4 regions of the Enterobacter sp. UPMP2060 genome follow, and region 2 is predicted to be linked to each of the others. Evidence: predicted binding sites of a transcription regulator. Region 2 holds the regulator's gene; each other region holds the start of a gene.
The links. The regulator LexA, encoded in region 2, represses DNA repair genes until DNA is damaged. The targets are predictions, from matches to a motif close to TNCTGTATGTACATACAGNA.
Positions count from the first base shown of each region.

Region 1: a site for LexA is predicted at 2,792-2,811, ahead of sulA (SOS-induced cell division inhibitor SulA). Genes of this name have one in related genera too.
Region 3: a site for LexA is predicted at 1,951-1,970, ahead of metR (HTH-type transcriptional regulator MetR). Genes of this name have one in related genera too.
Region 4: a site for LexA is predicted at 2,124-2,143, ahead of sbmC (DNA gyrase inhibitor SbmC). Genes of this name have one in related genera too.

Region 1 covers NZ_JBSKJQ010000001.1:441,976-446,595, forward strand. Annotated here, with positions in the region: gene ACWKXN_RS02075 (AAA family ATPase) at 1-149, opposite strand, end outside; gene matP (macrodomain Ter protein MatP) at 336-788, shown strand; gene ompA (porin OmpA) at 852-1,907, opposite strand; gene sulA (SOS-induced cell division inhibitor SulA) at 2,262-2,771, opposite strand; gene ACWKXN_RS02095 (TfoX/Sxy family DNA transformation protein) at 2,989-3,615, shown strand; gene yccS (YccS family putative transporter) at 3,572-4,620, opposite strand, start outside.
Region 2 covers NZ_JBSKJQ010000011.1:69,736-74,355, reverse strand. Annotated here, with positions in the region: gene plsB (glycerol-3-phosphate 1-O-acyltransferase PlsB) at 1-1,884, opposite strand, end outside; gene ACWKXN_RS18490 (diacylglycerol kinase) at 2,039-2,407, shown strand; gene lexA (transcriptional repressor LexA) at 2,516-3,124, shown strand; gene dinF (MATE family efflux transporter DinF) at 3,188-4,525, shown strand.
Region 3 covers NZ_JBSKJQ010000015.1:20,335-24,954, forward strand. Annotated here, with positions in the region: gene metE (5-methyltetrahydropteroyltriglutamate--homocysteine S-methyltransferase) at 1-1,886, opposite strand, end outside; gene metR (HTH-type transcriptional regulator MetR) at 2,002-2,955, shown strand; gene ACWKXN_RS20585 (carboxylate/amino acid/amine transporter) at 2,843-3,742, opposite strand; gene yigL (sugar/pyridoxal phosphate phosphatase YigL) at 3,825-4,620, opposite strand, start outside.
Region 4 covers NZ_JBSKJQ010000002.1:543,561-548,180, forward strand. Annotated here, with positions in the region: gene sbcB (exodeoxyribonuclease I) at 1-674, opposite strand, end outside; gene dacD (serine-type D-Ala-D-Ala carboxypeptidase DacD) at 873-2,039, shown strand; gene sbmC (DNA gyrase inhibitor SbmC) at 2,159-2,632, shown strand; gene ACWKXN_RS07995 (FUSC family protein) at 2,725-3,783, shown strand; gene ACWKXN_RS08000 (DUF496 family protein) at 3,942-4,277, shown strand; gene ACWKXN_RS08005 (gamma-glutamylcyclotransferase family protein) at 4,325-4,620, opposite strand, start outside.

The DNA of each region.
Region 1 (4,620 bases), on a different contig from region 2:
AACACCTGCTCCAGCGCATAATGCAAACGAGGCTGCGTATCGCTAAGGATGAATTCGTGTTCTTTTGCGAGTTCGGGCTGTGCAAAGAGTTCCTGGTAACTTTCGGTATCCGGAACAAGGTCACGCCATGCAAGTTTCGTAATGGTCAAAGTTGATGTTTTTTAGTCAGATGTAAAAGCGTGGAGTATACCGTAAGCGGGGGGCTCTACCCAAGCAGGATTGGGGATTTCGACAGGGCGATTGGCTGCATTCACTCTCAGGATATGATTTCTTTTCAGCAGATTGCTAAAAAACTGATATTCTGAACAGAGTTACGTGGTAACACTGAGATCGCAATGAAATATCAACAACTGGAAAATCTCGAAAGCGGCTGGAAATGGAAGTACCTGGTCAAAAAGCACCGTGAAGGGGAGCTGATCACCTGCTACGTCGAAGCCAGCGCTGCGCAAGAAGCCGTGGATATTTTGCTGACCCTCGAAAATGAACCGGTACAGGTTAACGGCTGGATTGAGAAACACATCAATCCAGCGTTGTTAAACCGGATGAAGCAAACTATCCGCGCGCGACGCAAACGGCATTTTAATGCTGAGCATCAGCACACTCGCAAAAAATCAATCGACCTGGAGTTCGTGGTCTGGCAACGCCTGGCTGGGCTGGCACAACGACGGGGCAAAACGCTTTCGGAAACCATCGTGCAGCTGATTGAGGATGCCGAGCATAAAGAGAAGTACGCCAACCAGATGTCGACGCTGAAGAACGACCTTCAGGCTCTGTTGGGTAAAAAATAGATTTTTCTTTTCTTCAGACAATAAAAAACCCCGCATGGCGGGGTTTTTTTATAAGACGATAACTTATGCCGCTGGCTGAGTTACAACGTCTTTGATGCCTTTAACTTCGATCTCTACGCGACGATCTGGAGCCAGGCAGTCGATCAGTGCAGCGCGAGCTTTCACGTTGTCACAGGTGTTGCCAGTAACTGGGTTAGATTCGCCCATACCACGTGGGGAGATCTTGTTAGCTGGGATACCTTTAGAGATCAGGTAATCAACAACAGACTGAGCACGTTTCTCAGACAGTTTCTGGTTGTATGCGTCAGAACCGATACGGTCGGTGAAGCCCAGAACCACTACGGAACCGTCTTTAGGATCCAGGTTGCTCAGCTGGGTGTACAGCTGATCCAGTGCCTGCTGGCCTTCTGGTTTCAGAGTCGCTTTGTTGAAGTTGAACAGAACGTCAGACTTCAGAGTGAAGTGCTTGGTCTGTACTTCTGGAGCTGGAGCCGGCGCTGGAGCAACAACTGGAGCTGCTTCTTCCTGCTGGCCGAAACGGTAGGAAACACCTACGCTCAGCATGCCGTTGTCTGGACGAACACCAACGGTGTTACCGTCGCCGATGTTGTTAACCCACTGGTATTCCAGACGGGTAGCGATGTCACGGGTCATAGCCCACTCAACGCCACCAGCGAATACTGGGGAAACACCGGTGTCATGGTTGTCACCAGAGATGTTGTTGCTGGAATCTGCGCGCCATACCATGCCGCCCAGACGGGTGTACACGTCCAGATCGTCAGTGATTGGGTAGCCCAGTTTAGCGGTCAGCTGAACGCCCTGTGCTTTGAAAGCGCCGTTGATGGTGTCGCCTTTGTATGGCATACGACCTAACCAGTCGTAACCCATTTCAAAACCAACATACGGGTTAACCTGATAGCCACCGAACGCACCTGCACCAAGCTGGCTCTCGTGAGTTGGGCCATCATTGTTCAGGCTGCTGTTGTACCAGCCGGTGTCGTGGAACTGAGACCAGCCCAGTTTACCACCTGCATACCAGGTATTATCTTTCGGAGCGGCCTGCGCTACGGTAGCGAAGCCAGCCAGTGCCACTGCAATCGCGATAGCTGTCTTTTTCATTTTTTGCGCCTCGTTATCATCCAAAATTCGCCATGAAAGTCTCAGGAGAGAATCACGGTTAAATCCTTCACCGGGGGGCGTGGTCAAATATAAATCTACCGATATCTTCGGCTTAGGCCGAGCACCCCTGGCGATGTAAAGTCTACAACGTAGCTGAAAACTTACAAGTGTGAAGTCCGTCAGGCATATGAAAAAAAAAGTTCCGTATACCGATTATTTAACATTTTTCGAACGAATTTTGTGCAATAAAATTAAGGAGAACCGCACCAGACAAGCCTTGCCGCAATTTTCAGGCCGGGAACTTTAATGCCATCTTGTGGTCAAAAAAAATTCCAGGAAAAATCTTAATTTCACTCAATGATACAAATTTGAGTGAATTTTTAGCCCAGAAAGTTGTCCTCTGCGGTAAGAATCCGATCGAACCGGACGCATAATGAACCCGATCGCATTCCCTTCTTCGGCTGCTTCAGTCAGACGGAAATGTTCCTCTTCCGTCAATTCTTCCGGTAACCATCCAATCACCACGCTGTAATTTCCGGTGCGTAACGCGCGGATCATCGACTCAACGGTATCGCACGGCGGGAGCTGATTAATTTGCATGACCTTAGTAAGCGGAAGGCCTGCGGACTGAACCCACTCACGGCTCAGTTTTTGCTGAGGCGTGAGCCAAAGCTGCCAGCGCGATTGCTGACCAAGCTGTTGTAATAACGGCAACAAAAGAAGTTGCGTCAACAGGGGCTGGTCTTCACGATAAACCACTTCACTGATAAGCCCCGTGGAAACACGCTCGACGGAATTCTGCGCGACATTGCCTGCGGTAGAAGAGAGAGAGGTTGAGCGATTTGCATAGCCTGAAGTGTGCATATTCATTCCAGCCCTGTAGTTACTGTATGGATATACAGTAACCCCTGTATGCATAAAGATCAACCTCATTTTCGGAAAGCGACTCGCAAAATTCATTCAATGTTGATGTCCCTCGAAAAATCATCTTGCTCATCGGCAATAAGTTGCCTATTTTCCTGCTAACGGATCCGCTAGTAAGAAATTTCGTTGTTACTTTATGATTTTGAAGGGAAATATCATGAAAAAGATATCTTATGAACGGATTTATAAATCCCAGGAATACCTCTCCCCGTTGGGCGAGATTCATCATCGCGCGCTGTTTGGAGGCTATACCCTGGCGGTGGATGATGCGGTTTTTGCCATGGTGTCAGACGGTGAGCTTTATCTTCGCGCCTGTGAGGAGAGTGCGAAATACTGTGTAAAAAATGCCTCCTCTTTTTTGACGTTGATGAAGCGAGGCCGCCCGGTGCTGCTCAACTATTATCGTGTGGATGACGGATTATGGCAGGACAGAGAGCGCCTGCTTCAGCTCTCCTCGTTTGCGCTCAGTGCGGCAAGAAAAGAGCGCTATCAGCGCCATCAACGAAACCGACTCAAGGATCTGCCAAACCTGACCTTTCAGCTTGAAGTCTTGCTCTTTGAAGCGGGCATTACCAATGAGGAAACGCTGCGGGCGCTGGGTGCCAGAGCGAGCTGGCTGAAGATGCGGGCAAAAAACAAAGCGCTCGGTATTAAGGTTCTCTTCGCACTGGAAGGGGCTATCGAGGGGCTGCATGAGGCGGCACTCCCGGCAGGCATTCGCCGGGAGCTGACGGAGTGGTTTAATGCGCTGCCTGAGCCACAGGAGAATCACTTCTCCAGGTAGCGATTTGCTGTTGCAGCCGGCAAATTTCAGGCAGCAGAGCGATAAGCAGGCCTATTTGCTGAAGAACCAGCGGCGCTTTGCTGTCGTTTCCTGGGTCAAGATGCGCAATGCGTTGAGCCAGTTCATCCAGGGCCTGTTGAACGCGCGGCTCATCGGCCGGTCGGTGATGAAGTGCGTCATCAACGTAGCAGACGGCGTCATCGAGCAGGTTGAGAATGCCCGGGTTGGTGAGTTTCTCACGGTGGGCACCCAGCGTCGAAATATAGCTGGTGAACGTATGGTTCAGACAGAGCAGGCGGAACGCAGTCTCACGAATCTCCACCGTGGCGCGAGGCTCCGTTGACATATTAGAGACAACGGAGGCCAGTTCTGCATCACTGTTGTGCGCGTCGCGACGGGCTATCCGGTAAGCCAGGCGGTTATCGCGCCCCTGGTGGTACTGCTCCAGGATTGCGTCAAGGTATCGACAGTTGGCGTTCATTGCTCTGTCTACCACGCGCGGCAAATTGCGGAAACGCCAGTCCGGCCAGATAAAGCTGACCGCAGCCCAGGCAATCGCACAGCCAATCAGGGTATCGATCACGCGGGGCAGGGCAATTTCAAACCCTTCACCCAGCAGGTTAAAGCAGAGCAGCACCAGCAGCGTGATGAACATGGTGGCATGGGCGTACTGCACGTTGCGAAACGCGAAGAACAGCACGCCGGTGATCACAATCAGAATCAGTTGACCTTCAACGGAGGGCACGAAATAGAGCACCGGAAGGCCGATCGCGACGCCGACCAGCGTGCCGATAATACGCAGCGCAAGACGGTGTCGGGTGGCGTTATAGTTTGGCTGGCAGACGAACAGGCTGGTCAGCAGGATCCAGTAGCCGTGGTGCAGCCCGGTTATCTGGATAAAGGCATACCCCACGCACAGCACCAGCGACATTCTTACCGCGTGGCGAAAGAGTGCCGACTCCGGCGTAAAGTTACGGCTCAGACGCAGCCACATATCGCTAACGC
Region 2 (4,620 bases):
GGTGATGATAGCCGCCATGAGCGACGGCAGCATCAGCATATGGGTGATGTTGTTGCGGTAGTAGGTCATCAGCACTGCCTGCTCGCGCGGCAGAATAATGATGTCGCCGATCGTGTCCTTTTCGACTTCAAACTTGTTCATCTGCAGCGCGTGATCGATAAGCTCACTGGCGGTAGCAGAAGGCACGGTTGAATCAACGGAATACGGCACGTTGCGCATCATGTCCAGATAGCAATCCAGCTGCTCCGTGAGCTGTTCGCGGGTCAGCGAGCGCTGACGCGAAGCCAGAAGCGCCGTACAGCACAGGTTCATGGCGTTAGCCGCACCGGCGTTGTTAATGCGCACCATCAGCTCGGACGCGATGCCGTTGACCGTTGGCGTCAGCCAGGCCGGACGAATCGCTTCGATAGGATCGATGGACTCGCGCCACTCGGGAACGTGATGGTTCAGATACGTCATCAGCGGCATCGGTTCGCCGAAGTTCACGTAGCCCTGACCGAGATTGCGTAGCTTGCTCAAGCCGCGCAGCATCTGCGGCAGGCTCTCTTTCTCTTTGGTCGCACCGCGCAGCTCTTTGGCGTACGTGCCCACTTCCATCACGTGCTCATAGCCAATGTAGATTGGCACCAGCGTGATTGGACGGGTTCCTCCGCGCAGCATCGCCTGAATGGTCATCGACAGCGTGCCGGTCTTCGGATCAAGCAGACGTCCGGTACGGGAACGACCGCCCTCCACGAAGTACTCCACGGAATAGCCGCGGCTGAACAGCTCGCCCAGATACTCGCGGAACACGGTGGAGTAAAGCTTGTTGCCCTTGAAGGTGCGACGGATAAAGAACGCGCCCAGGCGGCGGAAAATCGGACCTGCTGGCCAGAAATTCAGGTTGATACCGGCAGCAATGTGCGGCGGTACCAGCCCCTGGTGATAGAGCACGTAGGAAAGAAGCAGGTAGTCCATGTGGCTGCGGTGGCAGGGAACATAGACGATCTCATGGCCATCGTGCGCCAGCTGACGCACACGTTCGGCATTATGAACGTTGATGCCCTGATACAGGCGGTTCCAGGTAAAGCCGAGAATACGATCGGACAGGCGAATCATCTCGTAAGAGAAGTTCGCTGCAATCTCTTCCATCAGCGCAATGGCGTTCTGCTGGGCTTTCTCATGCGATATTTTCTTGCTGCGCGCTTCGTCTTCAACGGCGCGGGCAATCGCTTTGGAGGCCAAAAGCTTGTTGAACAGATCCTGACGCGCCGGGAGACGCGGCCCTACGGCAGCGAGGCGCTGGCGCGCGAAGTGCATACGCGCCACGCGCGCCAGTTTTTGCGCGATGATCTTGTCGGTACCGTGCTCGTCCGCCATACGACGCAGCGAAACGGAAGGGGAGAAACGCACAAAGCTGTCGCGTCCCAGCCAGGAGACCGCGAAGAACTTCTGGATGCCGTTAAGCATGCGCAGCGGCGGGTTCTCTTCACCTTTTTCACGGCCCGGACGACGACCAAACATCACCGACACCGGCACCATCTGCACATCCAGATCGGGGTTGCTGCGGTGCAGGTCAAGATAGTCGTGGAACAGCTTGATGGACTCTTCTTTTGGCGTGTAGTAGGTAAACACGCGCGGTCCACCGTGAATGAACACGTAGCGCGGCAGCAGCGTACCGTCAACTTCAAGCGGTTCAAGCGGGTCCGGTAAGTCATGCGCCAGACACTGGGCGCGAAGCGTCAGTAAGTCTGCCTTCGAGTTATAAGGCAAAACGTACATAATAGGACGCGAGGTATCGAGCCCCAATTCCAGCGCGGGTTCTGCTGGGATAGACTTGCTTTTTACCAGGATGCTTAATGGTAAATTAAGTAATTTGTAGTAAATTCGTGGCCAGCCGGACATAAACGATGTAAAGCCTCTGGTTAATAATGCAATTGCGGCGCAAGGATAACAGAAAGCGCGCAAAATTTCTGTTGTTACCCGTCATACTTCAGGCTGTAGCGAAACGCGCTACAGTTCCTGTTACTGACGCTTTTTTTCATAAAAGGTTCTTTTAATGGCCAATAATACCACTGGGTTAACGCGTATCATCAAAGCCGCCGGCTATTCATGGAAAGGTTTCCGTGCCGCGTGGATCAACGAAGCCGCCTTTCGCCAGGAGGGCGTCGCCGCTATCATCGCGGTGATCATCGCCTGTTTCCTTGATGTTGATGCTATTACCCGCGTACTTCTAATCGGTTCCGTGCTTCTGGTGATGATAGTGGAAATTCTTAATAGCGCTATTGAAGCCGTTGTTGATCGCATTGGTTCAGATTTCCACGAGCTTTCTGGCCGCGCAAAAGACATGGGCTCTGCTGCCGTGTTGCTGGCGATTATCACTGCCGTTATCACCTGGGTCACGCTGCTTTGGTCGCATTTCCGATGAGCCTCGAGGAATAATTAAGTCCCTGGTTTTTTGTGCAGTTTTTGGTTCCAAAATCGCCTTTGACTGTATATACTCACAGCATAACTGTATATACACCCAGGGGGCGGAATGAAAGCGTTAACGACCAGGCAGCAAGAGGTGTTTGATCTCATCCGGGATCATATCGGCCAGACGGGTATGCCACCCACGCGTGCGGAAATCGCGCAGCGTCTGGGCTTCCGTTCTCCGAATGCTGCCGAAGAACACCTGAAAGCGCTGGCGCGTAAAGGCGTGATTGAGATTGTTTCAGGCGCGTCACGCGGTATCCGCCTGCTGGTGGAAGAAGAGACGGGCATTCCGCTGATAGGCCGTGTTGCCGCCGGTGAGCCTTTACTGGCACAGCAACATATTGAAGGCCACTACCAGGTCGATCCTGGCATGTTCAAACCGAGCGCAGATTTCCTGCTGCGCGTTAGCGGTATGTCGATGAAAGACATCGGTATTCTTGATGGCGATCTGCTTGCGGTGCACAAAACGCAGGATGTGCGTAACGGCCAGGTAGTTGTCGCGCGCATTGATGATGAAGTTACCGTCAAGCGTCTGAAAAAACAGGGTAACACCGTTCAGCTGCTGCCTGAAAACAACGAGTTCTCCCCGATTGTGGTCGATCTCCGCGAACACAACTTCTCTATCGAAGGACTGGCGGTTGGGGTCATTCGCAACGGTGAATGGCTGTAATCTCTTCCTGACAGGCTATGGCGCCGCTGTAGCCTGCTTCATTCTCCACTCCCGGTATTTTTCATGTCACTGCTGACGGAATCAGATAAGGCATTGTGGCGTCTCGCTCTGCCGATGATTTTCTCCAATATCACCGTGCCCTTGCTGGGGCTGGTCGATACTGCCGTTATTGGTCATCTTGATTCGCCTGTTTATCTTGGCGGCGTGGCGATTGGCGCGACGGCAACCAGCTTCCTGTTTATGCTGCTGCTCTTTTTGCGCATGAGCACCACCGGGCTCACGGCACAGGCTTATGGTGCAAAAGATCCGCTGCGTCTGGCGCGCGCGCTGGTCCAGCCGCTGATCCTTGCGCTTGGCGCGGGAGTGTTAATCGTTTTATTACGTACGCCCCTGATCGACCTTGCGCTCCATGTTGTCGGCGGCAGCGAGGCGGTACTGGCTCAGGCGCGCCGTTTCCTTGAAATTCGCTGGCTCAGCGCGCCCGCCTCGCTGGCAAACCTGGTTCTGCTGGGGTGGCTACTGGGCGTGCAGTACGCCCGTGCGCCAGTGATTTTGCTGGTGGCAGGCAACCTTCTCAACATTGTGCTGGATGTCTGGCTGGTAATGGGCCTGCATATGAACGTGCAGGGCGCGGCGCTGGCGACGGCGATTGCCGAATACGGAACCTTGATTATCGGTCTGTGGATGGTCTGGCGCGTGCTGGCGATGCGCGGGATCTCCCTGGCGCTGCTCAAAACCGCATGGCGCGGCAATATCCGTAAGCTGCTGGCGCTCAATCGTGACATCATGCTGCGCTCGCTGCTGCTTCAGCTCTGCTTCGGCGCGCTGACGGTTTTCGGGGCCCGACAGGGGCCAGAAATCGTCGCGGTCAACGCGGTATTGATGACGCTGCTGACCTTTACCGCCTACGCGCTGGACGGATTTGCCTATGCGGTAGAAGCGCATTCCGGGCAGGCGTACGGGGCGCGCGAAAGCGGGCAGCTTAGGGACGTCTGGCGGGCAGCCTGCCGCCAGTCTGGGCTGGTGGCGCTGGTGTTCGGCCTGGTTTACGCCTGCTTTGGTGAGCAAATTGTCGCGTTGCTTACGTCTCTTCCTGCGCTGCGCGAGCTGGCGAGTCACTATCTCATCTGGCAAGTCATCTTACCGGTGGTCGGCGTCTGGTGTTATCTGCTGGACGGCATGTTTATTGGTGCGACGCGCGGAGCGGAAATGCGTAACAGCATGGCGGTCGCGGCGGCCGGGTTTGGTCTGACGCTGCTGACGCTTCCCTGGCTGGGTAATCACGGTTTGTGGCTGGCCCTGGCCGTTTTCCTCTCGCTGCGAGGGATATCGCTGGCTTTTATCTGGCACCGCCACTGGCAAAACGATACCTGGTTCCCTTCACGTCACGATATATCGTGACGGTTAAAGATTCCGAATATCAAATCAACTGCCGAATCCTTAACTACAATAATTATCACGTCCAGCAGAAAAGAACGTAACGGACGTTACGACCC
Region 3 (4,620 bases), on a different contig from region 2:
GCGTTGATGCGGAACGCCTCCACGCCCCACTGCAGGTAGGCATCCCAGTCGCTGCGGCGCAGCGGCAAGCCTTCGCGCAGGGCCGGTTCGTCAATCTGAATAATGCCAATGCCTGCCGCTTCCAGATCCGCCACCTCATCACGCAGCGCCAGGGCGATCTGTTTGGCGATGGTTTCACGAGTCACGTCTTCACGCGGGAACGACCAGCAGAGAATGGTCACCGGACCGGTGAGCATCCCTTTTACCGGCTTGTCGGTCAGGGACTGGGCATACTTCGCCCACTCCACGGTGATCGCTTCCGGGCGGCTGACGTCACCGATAACCACCGGCGGCTTCACGCAGCGGGAGCCGTAGCTCTGCACCCAGCCGTTCTGGGTAAAGACAAAGCCGTCCAGGTGCTCGCCAAAGTATTCCACCATGTCATTACGTTCGGCCTCGCCGTGCACCAGCACGTCCAGCCCCAGGCGTTCCTGCTCGATAATCGCCTGCTTGATGTGTTCGGCGATGCCGGTGCGATAGTGATTCGCATCCAGATTGCCCTTCTTGAAGTCCAGACGCAGGCCGCGTATCTCCGTAGTTTGCGGGAAAGAGCCAATTGTGGTGGTCGGCCACGCGGGCAGATTAAAGCGGGCGCGCTGCGCTTCGGCGCGCACCTCGTAAGGGCTCTGCCGCTGGCTGTCCTGAGCGGTGATGGCCGCCAGGCGTTTTTCCACCGCCGGGTTGTGCACGCGCGCCGAGTGACGACGCGCCTGGATCGGGGCGCTCCATTCGGTAATCGCCGCCGTGTCGCCGCTGTTCAGCGCGTCGCGCAGCAGCGTCAGCTCTTCACATTTTTGCAGGGCGAAGGCAAACCAGCTTTTCACCTCGGCATCCAGACGCGTTTCCACGCTCAGATCGATCGGGCTGTGCAGCAGCGAACAGGACGAGGCCACCCACAGCTCACGTTTGCCGACGATGTCTTTGATTTGCGCGTATTTCTCGGTGAGATCGGCGCGCCAGACGTTACGGCCGTTGATCAGCCCGGCAGAGAGCAGCCAGTCCGCTGGCAAACGCTTGTGCAGCTCCGCCACATCATCTTTACCGTGTACGAGGTCAACGTGCAGGCCCTGGACCGGCAGCGCGGTAATGGTCTTCAGGTTCGGCGTCACGCCTTCAAAATAGGTCGTCAGCAGGAGTTTTACCTGACCGGTGAGCGCGTCATACGCCGGTTTTAAGGCATCGAGCCAATCCTGCGGCAGCTCAAGCACCAGCGCCGGTTCGTCGATTTGCACCCACTGAATGCCGCGTTTGCCCAGCTCACTCAGCACCTGTTTGTAGACCGGCAGAATATCCTTCAGCAGGCTGAGTCGGTCAAACGGCTCGCCCTTTACTTTTCCCAGCCACAGGTACGTTACCGGCCCGAGCAGCACCGGCTTCACCTGGTGGCCCAGCGCCAGCGCTTCATCCACTTCGTCCAGAAGCTGCGTCCAGGTCAGCCTGAACTGCTGGCCTTTGACGAACTCCGGCACCATATAGTGATAGTTGGTGTTAAACCACTTGGTCATTTCCGCCGCTGCCGCTGGCTCCCCCGTCGGCGCGCGGCCACGGCCGATGCGGAACAGGGTATCGATATCTACCGATCCATCTTTGTTCTGATGACGAGCCGGCACGTTGCCAAGCAGCAGGCTGGTCGTCAGAACATGGTCGTACCAGGCGAAATCGCCCACCGGCAGCAGGTCAATGCCCGCCTGTTTTTGCTGATCCCAGTGGCGGGCGCGCAGCTCGCGTCCTACCGCCAGCAGTTCTTCGCGGGTGGCATTACCCGCCCAGTAGCTTTCTTGTGCTTTTTTCAGCTCGCGACGCAGGCCGACGCGAGGGAAACCGAGAGTGTGATTGCGGATTGTCATGGTGTGCCCCTTGTGAAATTCGTTATTTAGACGTCCAGATGTTTACACTTCTATAATTGGCAGGTACTGTATATTCCTCAAGCGCAATATGTTCATGGCGAAGTGAAGGACTTTCATGATCGAGATTAAACACCTGAAAACGCTACAAGCGTTGCGGAACTGCGGTTCGCTCGCGGCGGCTGCGGCCACGCTGCACCAGACCCAGTCCGCCCTTTCTCACCAGTTCAGCGATCTGGAACAACGCCTCGGCTTCCGTCTTTTTGTGCGTAAGAGCCAGCCGCTACGCTTTACGCCGCAGGGTGAAATTCTTCTTCAGCTGGCGAATCAGGTACTGCCTCAAATCGCGAGCGCGCTGCAGGCGTGTAACGAACCGCAGCAGACCAAACTGCGCATCGCCATTGAGTGCCACAGCTGTATTCAGTGGCTGACCCCCGCGCTTGAGAACTTCCGCCAGAAGTGGCCGCAGGTGGAGATGGACTTCAAATCCGGCGTGACCTTTGACCCGCAGCCGTCGCTGCAGCAGGGCGAGCTGGATCTGGTCATGACCTCTGACATCCTGCCGCGCAGCGGCCTGCACTATTCGCCGATGTTTGATTATGAAGTGCGCCTGGTGCTGGCGCCGGATCACCCGCTGGCCGCCAAAACGCGCATCACGCCGGAAGACCTGGCGACAGAGACGCTGCTGATTTATCCGGTGCAGCGCAGCCGCCTGGATATCTGGCGCCACTTCCTGCAGCCGGCAGGCATTAGCCCGAAGCTGAAAAGCGTGGATAACACCCTGCTGCTGATTCAGATGGTGGCGGCCAGAATGGGTATCGCGGCGCTGCCGCACTGGGTGGTGGAGAGTTTTGAACGCCAGGGTCTGGTGCAGACCAAAACCCTGGGTGAAGGATTGTGGAGCCGACTGTACGCCGCCGTGCGCGATGGCGAGCAGCGTCAGCCGATTACGGAGGCGTTTATTCGCTCAGCGCGGAACCACGCGTGCGACCATCTTCCGTTTGTGCGGAGCGCGGAGCGACCCATCGGCGATGGACCCACAGCGAAGCCAGGATCACCGCTCCCCCAATAAGGAAGCTCGGCCAGTGCGGCTGTTGCTGCCAGATGGCGAGGTTGACCAGCAGCCCTGCCGGAACATGCACGTTGTTCATGATCCCCAGCGTACCGGCGTCTACCTGCGTAGCGCCGTAGTTCCACATGAAGTACCCCAGCCCTGACGCCACTACGCCCAGCCAGACCAGAACGCCCCACTGCACGGCGGTGGTCGGCAGTTTTTGCGGGTTGCCGAGCATAAACCACGCCGCTACCGCGACAATCGCGGCGCCCATATAGAACCAGGCAAACGCGTTGTGCTGCGGCATCGGTCGGGTTTCCATCAGACGTTTGTAGCCCACCATGCCGATGGCGAAGCTGATGTTGGCAAGCTGGACGAACATCAGCCCGGTCCAGAAGTGATCGCTGACTTTGTCATAGCGAATAATCGCCGCGCCGATCACCGCCAGCGCCGCGCTCAGCAGGTATCCCCAGCGCAGACGGCGTCTGCTGAGCAGGTCGTAAATCAGCGTGATATAGAGCGGCGTCAGCACGGTAAAGAGCAGGAATTCGGAGACGGACAGGTAGATGTAGGCCCGGAAGCTGAACAGATACATGATGCCGAGCTGCATCGCTCCCACCAGCATATACAGCACAATCGTTTTCAGCGATTGCCCGCGCGCGCGCAGAAACGGCAGGAACACCAGCGCCGCCAGCCCCACGCGCATCAGCACCGAGAAGTAGCTGTCGACCGAACCGGCAAGATATTCGCCAATCAGGCTAAAGGAGAAGGCCCACAGAATGGTGGTGATAATGAGTAGCGCCACAATGCTTGTCTCTCAGAAAGAAGGAGAGGCATTGTAGCGAACTCTTTAGTTGACAACTGAGCAATAAACAACCGAATGAAGATTATTCAAGGAACAGTTTGCGCAGATACTTCGGTACCGCGTTGTCAGCGTTAGAACCAATCACTTCCAGCTCAGGATGCAGATCCTTCAGACGCTGGTGCGCGTTCTGCATGATGCAGCCCTTGCCCGCCATCGAAAGCATCTCGGCGTCATTCATGCCGTCACCGAAGGCGATACAGTCTTTCAGCCCGAAGCCCAGACGTTTCGCAACCGCTTCCAGCGCGTGACCTTTAGAGACGCCACCCGCCATCACTTCCAGACAGGTCAGGGTTGAGAAGCTCACGTTGACGCGATCGCCCCAGCGGGCGTTGATCGCCTGTTCCAGCGGGAGCAGCTCTTCGTGGCTGTCACAGGTGAAGAACACCTTGCTGATCCCTTCCGGCTCCAGCAGACCCGGTTCGTAGAGGGAGTAGTTGAATACCGCTTCCTTGAAGAAACGCATTTCATCCGGGCGATGGCGGTTCATAAACCAGTCGTCGTCGCGGTAAACGTTAGTGACGATAGCCGGGTTGTTATGCACCACGCCGAACAGATCGGCGGCGATATCGCGATCCAGGTTGTGGGTAAAGATCAGGTTGCCGTCGGTATCATGCACGCGCGCACCGTTGGAGGTGATCATGTACGATTTGATCTCAAGATTATCGCGGATCTGCCCCACGTCCACGTGGTGGCGGCCGGTGGCGAACACAAAGTTCACGCCACGTGCAGTCAGGAGTTTTAAGGTCTCTTTCGCGTAAGGCGACAGGGTGTGGTCGGGGGAAAGCAGCGTGCCATCTAAATCAGATGCAACAACCTGG
Region 4 (4,620 bases), on a different contig from region 2:
TCGATAAGGGTCATGAGCTTCTGCTTGCTGCGGTGGCTCAGCAGATACTCAAACAGCCGGGGCTGCGCGTTTTTCACCAGCTTCGCCATGGCAATGGTGGCATAGACGTCCGCCATCGCGTCGTGGGCATTGCTGTGCTCGATGCCGTTGGCGCGCGTCAGGTGTTCCAGCCGGAAGCTGGTCAGCCCTTCCTCGTTTTCCGGCCAGTTAATGCCCTCAGGACGCAGGGCATAACAGGCGCGCATGATGTCGAGCAAATCCCAGCATGAGTTGCGGTTCTGCCAGCTCCAGGCATAGGGATCGTAGAAGTTGCGATAGAAGATGTTGCGCGTTACTTCGTCATCGAAGCGGATGTTGTTGTAACCGACCACGCAGGTATTGGGGACGGTAAACAGATCGTGGATGCGTCGGGCGAATTCTGCCTCGTTAACGCCTTTCTCGCGCGCTTCCTGAGGCGTGATCCCGGTGACCATGACCGCCCCGGGCTGCGGCAGGTAGTCATCAGCCGGTTTGCAGTAAAAGACCTCAGGCTCGCCAATAATGTTGAATTCGTCGTCGGTACGGATGGCGGCAAACTGCGCCGGTCGGTCCAGCGCCGGGTGTGTGCCAAAGGTTTCGTAGTCATGGAATAAAAAAGTCGGGCGAGCGGCAGAGTCAGACACCAGTAATACCATCCTGTTAAAAAATGACGTCACTATGGTAAACGATCGTGCGGTTCAGACCGAATAAAAAGCACCGCCGTCGAGCAAATTTGCGCGCCAGCTTCAGAGAAAAATCTGTGCTCTGTCACATTTTTTTGCAATTAAGCCAGGTAACGACATCAGAACTCCCGTAAAAAGGTCATCGATTTTTACTGACCTGAGGATATACCGTTGAAACGCCGTCTGTTTATTGCTGTTTCTTTACTCGCTTCGAGTGTCTCATCTGCTTTTGCGGCCGAACCACTGGATTTTTCGCCGCAGCCTCCGGCCATTCAGGCTGGCTCCTGGGTGCTGATGGACTACACGACTGGTCAGATCTTAACGGCGGGCAACGAACATCAACAACGTAATCCGGCGAGCCTGACCAAGCTGATGACGGGGTATGTGGTTGATCGGGCCATTGATAGCCATCGCATTACGCCGGACGACATTGTCACCGTCGGGCGTGACGCGTGGGCAAAGGGCAACCCGGTTTTTGACGGCTCATCGCTGATGTTCCTGAAAGAGGGCGATCGCGTCTCCGTGCGTGATTTAAGCCGCGGTCTGATTGTCGATTCCGGCAACGACGCCTGCGTGGCGCTGGCCGATCACGTGGCGGGCGGTCAGCCGCAGTTTGTGAAGATGATGAACGACTACGTGCAGAAGCTGAACCTGCGCGATACGCACTTTGAAACCGTCCACGGGCTGGACGCGCCGGGCCAGCACAGCTCGGCCTATGACCTGGCCGTACTCTCCCGGGCCATCATTCACGGCGAGCCTGAGTTTTATCATATGTACAGCGAAAAGAGCCTGACCTGGAACGGGATCACCCAGCAAAACCGTAATGGCCTGCTGTGGGATAAAACCATGAACGTGGACGGGCTTAAAACGGGGCACACTTCGGGGGCGGGCTTTAACCTGATTGCGTCCGCCGTTGACGGGCAGCGCCGTTTAATCGCGGTGGTGATGGGGGCGGACAGCCCGAAAGGCCGTGAGGACCAGGCCCGAAAACTGCTGCACTGGGGGCAGCAGAACTTCGATACGGTGCAAATCCTGCATAGCGGTAAAAAAGTGGGGACAGAGCGTATCTGGTACGGCGATAAGGAGCAGGTGAAACTGGGCACCGACCAGGACTTCTGGCTGGCCTTGCCGAAAGCGGAAGTGCCGAACATCAAAGCCAAATACGTGCTGGATAAAAAAGAGCTGGAAGCGCCGATTGCTGCGCATCAGCGGGTCGGGGAGATCCAGCTCTATGACCGTGACAAGGTGGTGGCGCACTGGCCGCTGGTGACGCTGGAAGCCGTTGATAAGGGCGGACTGTTCTCTCGCATGAGCGATTATCTCCACCACACGCTTTAACCGCTGATGGGCAGACTGGCAGGGTTGCGAGTCTGCTCACATAATAAACACTCCTCGTTTGCCGATAATAGTAATCCAGCTTTATAGTGTATAAATATACAGTAATAAATGGAGGCAGCATGGACTACAGCATCAAGCAGCAACAGAAACGTAAGATTGCCGGTTTTCATTTGGTCGGACCGTGGGAACAAACGGTTAAACAGGGCTTTGAACAGCTGGTGATGTGGGTGGACGGGCGCCACATTGAGCCGCTGGAGTGGGTTGCGGTCTACTACGATAACCCCGATGAGGTCCCGGCAGAAAAACTGCGCTGCGATACGGCCGTTACGGTGCCGGACGATTTCGTTATCCCGGAAAACAGCGAAGGCGTCATGATGACGGAAATCGCGGGCGGTGATTATGCCGTGGCGTCGGCGCGCGTGGAAAACTACGACTTCGCCACGCCGTGGTATCAGTTCTTCAACTCTCTGCTGCAGGACAATAAGTACCAGATGGCGCTTAAACCCTGCTTCGAACGCTATCTCAATGACGGCAATGCAGACGGCTACTGGGATATCGAAATGTATATCGCGGTAGAGCATAAAACGGCTTAAGCCTGCTAAATGAAGGGTTTTTCAGCCGGGAGCGATCCGCCCGGCTGAAAACACAGTACAATTGTGATTTGCCGTGTAGCTGGAGAGCGGGTGTGCGTCCCGACAAATCATTAACCCCTTTTGAAATTCGCTTGTACAAACATTACCGCGTGGTGCACGGGTGCCGCATCGCGCTGGCGTTCGTATTGACGTTTGTACTGGTCCGTTTGCTTGATGTTCCGGAAGGGACGTGGCCGCTGATTACCCTGGTGGTGGTGATGGGGCCCATCTCGTTTTGGGGGAACGTTGTTCCGCGCGCCTTTGAGCGAATTGGCGGGACGGTTTTAGGCTCGGCCCTTGGGCTTATTGCCCTGAAGCTGGAGCTCATCTCATTTCCCGTGATGCTGGCATGGTGCGGGGCCGCCATGTTCCTGTGCGGCTGGCTGGCGTTGGGCAAAAGACCGTATCAGGCCTTGCTGATTGGGATTACTCTCGCGGTGGTTGTCGGTGCGCCCGCCGAGGATATGACCACCGCGCTGTGGCGAAGCGGGGATGTCATCCTGGGGTCACTGCTGGCCATGCTCTTCACCGGTATCTGGCCGCAGCGCGCTTTTCTGCACTGGCGTATTCAGATGGCGAACTACGTCACCGCCTTTAACCGCGTCTATCAGGCCGGTTTTTCTCCGAATCTGGTCGAGCGTCCCCGGCTGGAAAAGCATCTGCAAACGATCCTCAACGACGTGGTCAAAATGCGCGGCCTGATCACGCCCGCCAGCAAAGAAACCCGTATTCAGAAATCGATTTTCGAAGCCATCCAGACGGTAAGCCGCAATCTGGTCTGCATGCTTGAACTGCAAATCAACGCCCACTGGGCCTCGCGTCCCAGCCATCTGTTGATGCTTAACGCGCAGACTCTCAAAGAGACCCAGCAGATGACGCAGCAAACGCTGTTGACCATTGCCCATGCGCTCTATGAAGGGAATCCGCAGCCGATACTGGCCAACAGCGAGCGGCTGAATGAGATCGTTGCGGAGCTGAAGCAGTTAATCAATGAACGCCAGAGCGATAACGTTGCGGAAACGCCTATTCATGGCTACGTCTGGCTGAGCATGGAACTGGCGCGGCAGCTTGAGCTGTTATCGCACCTTATTTGCCGGGCGCTGCGCAAATAAAAGGCGTATGTGACGGCTGCTGCTTCGATTCAGCAGCAATTGGGGTTATGATAGCTTTAAACGATATACTCATTGTCATTCGCAGCCGCTGTCAGTAAGGTTATTGTTACAACGGTTGCCTTAACGAATCCGAATCTCACATTATCAGGGGTGTAAAAATGGAAACTACCAAGCCTTCGTTCCAGGATGTTCTGGAATTCGTCCGCCTGTTCCGCCGCAAAAACAAGCTGCAGCGTGAAATCCAGGACGTTGAGAAGAAGATCCGTGACAACCAGAAACGTGTTCTGCTGCTCGACAACCTGAGCGACTACATCAAGCCAGGTATGAGCGTTGAAGCTATTCAGGGCATCATCGCCAGCATGAAGAGCGACTATGAAGACCGCGTTGATGACTACATCATCAAAAACGCTGAGCTGTCCAAAGAGCGTCGCGACATCTCTAAAAAGCTGAAAGTGATGGGCGAAATCAAAAACGGCGAAGCAAAAAGCGAGTAATCGCAGCGAATAATGAAAAAGGCTCTCTGGTGACAGAGAGCCTTTTTTTATGATTCAGAACGCGGCTGTAGCTGATAAATCCAGGCCTGAACCTGCTTGCCTTCAAGGGTGGTCACCGTGACCTCAACCCGATCGTAGCCGTCTTCAAATTCGTCCAGCATTTGCCAGTGTGCGGCAAGGTTATCCGAGATAAACAGATAGCCTTCGACGCGGGGGCCGCCAGGGTGGAGCACAATTCCCGGGAAGTCCGCCGCGGCGCCCCAGCCGCGTTCGTAAAACGTGCCGGATACGGAACCGGCCAGCCATTCGCCGCCGATGTCTTCAAGAATATGCGCATTAGCGT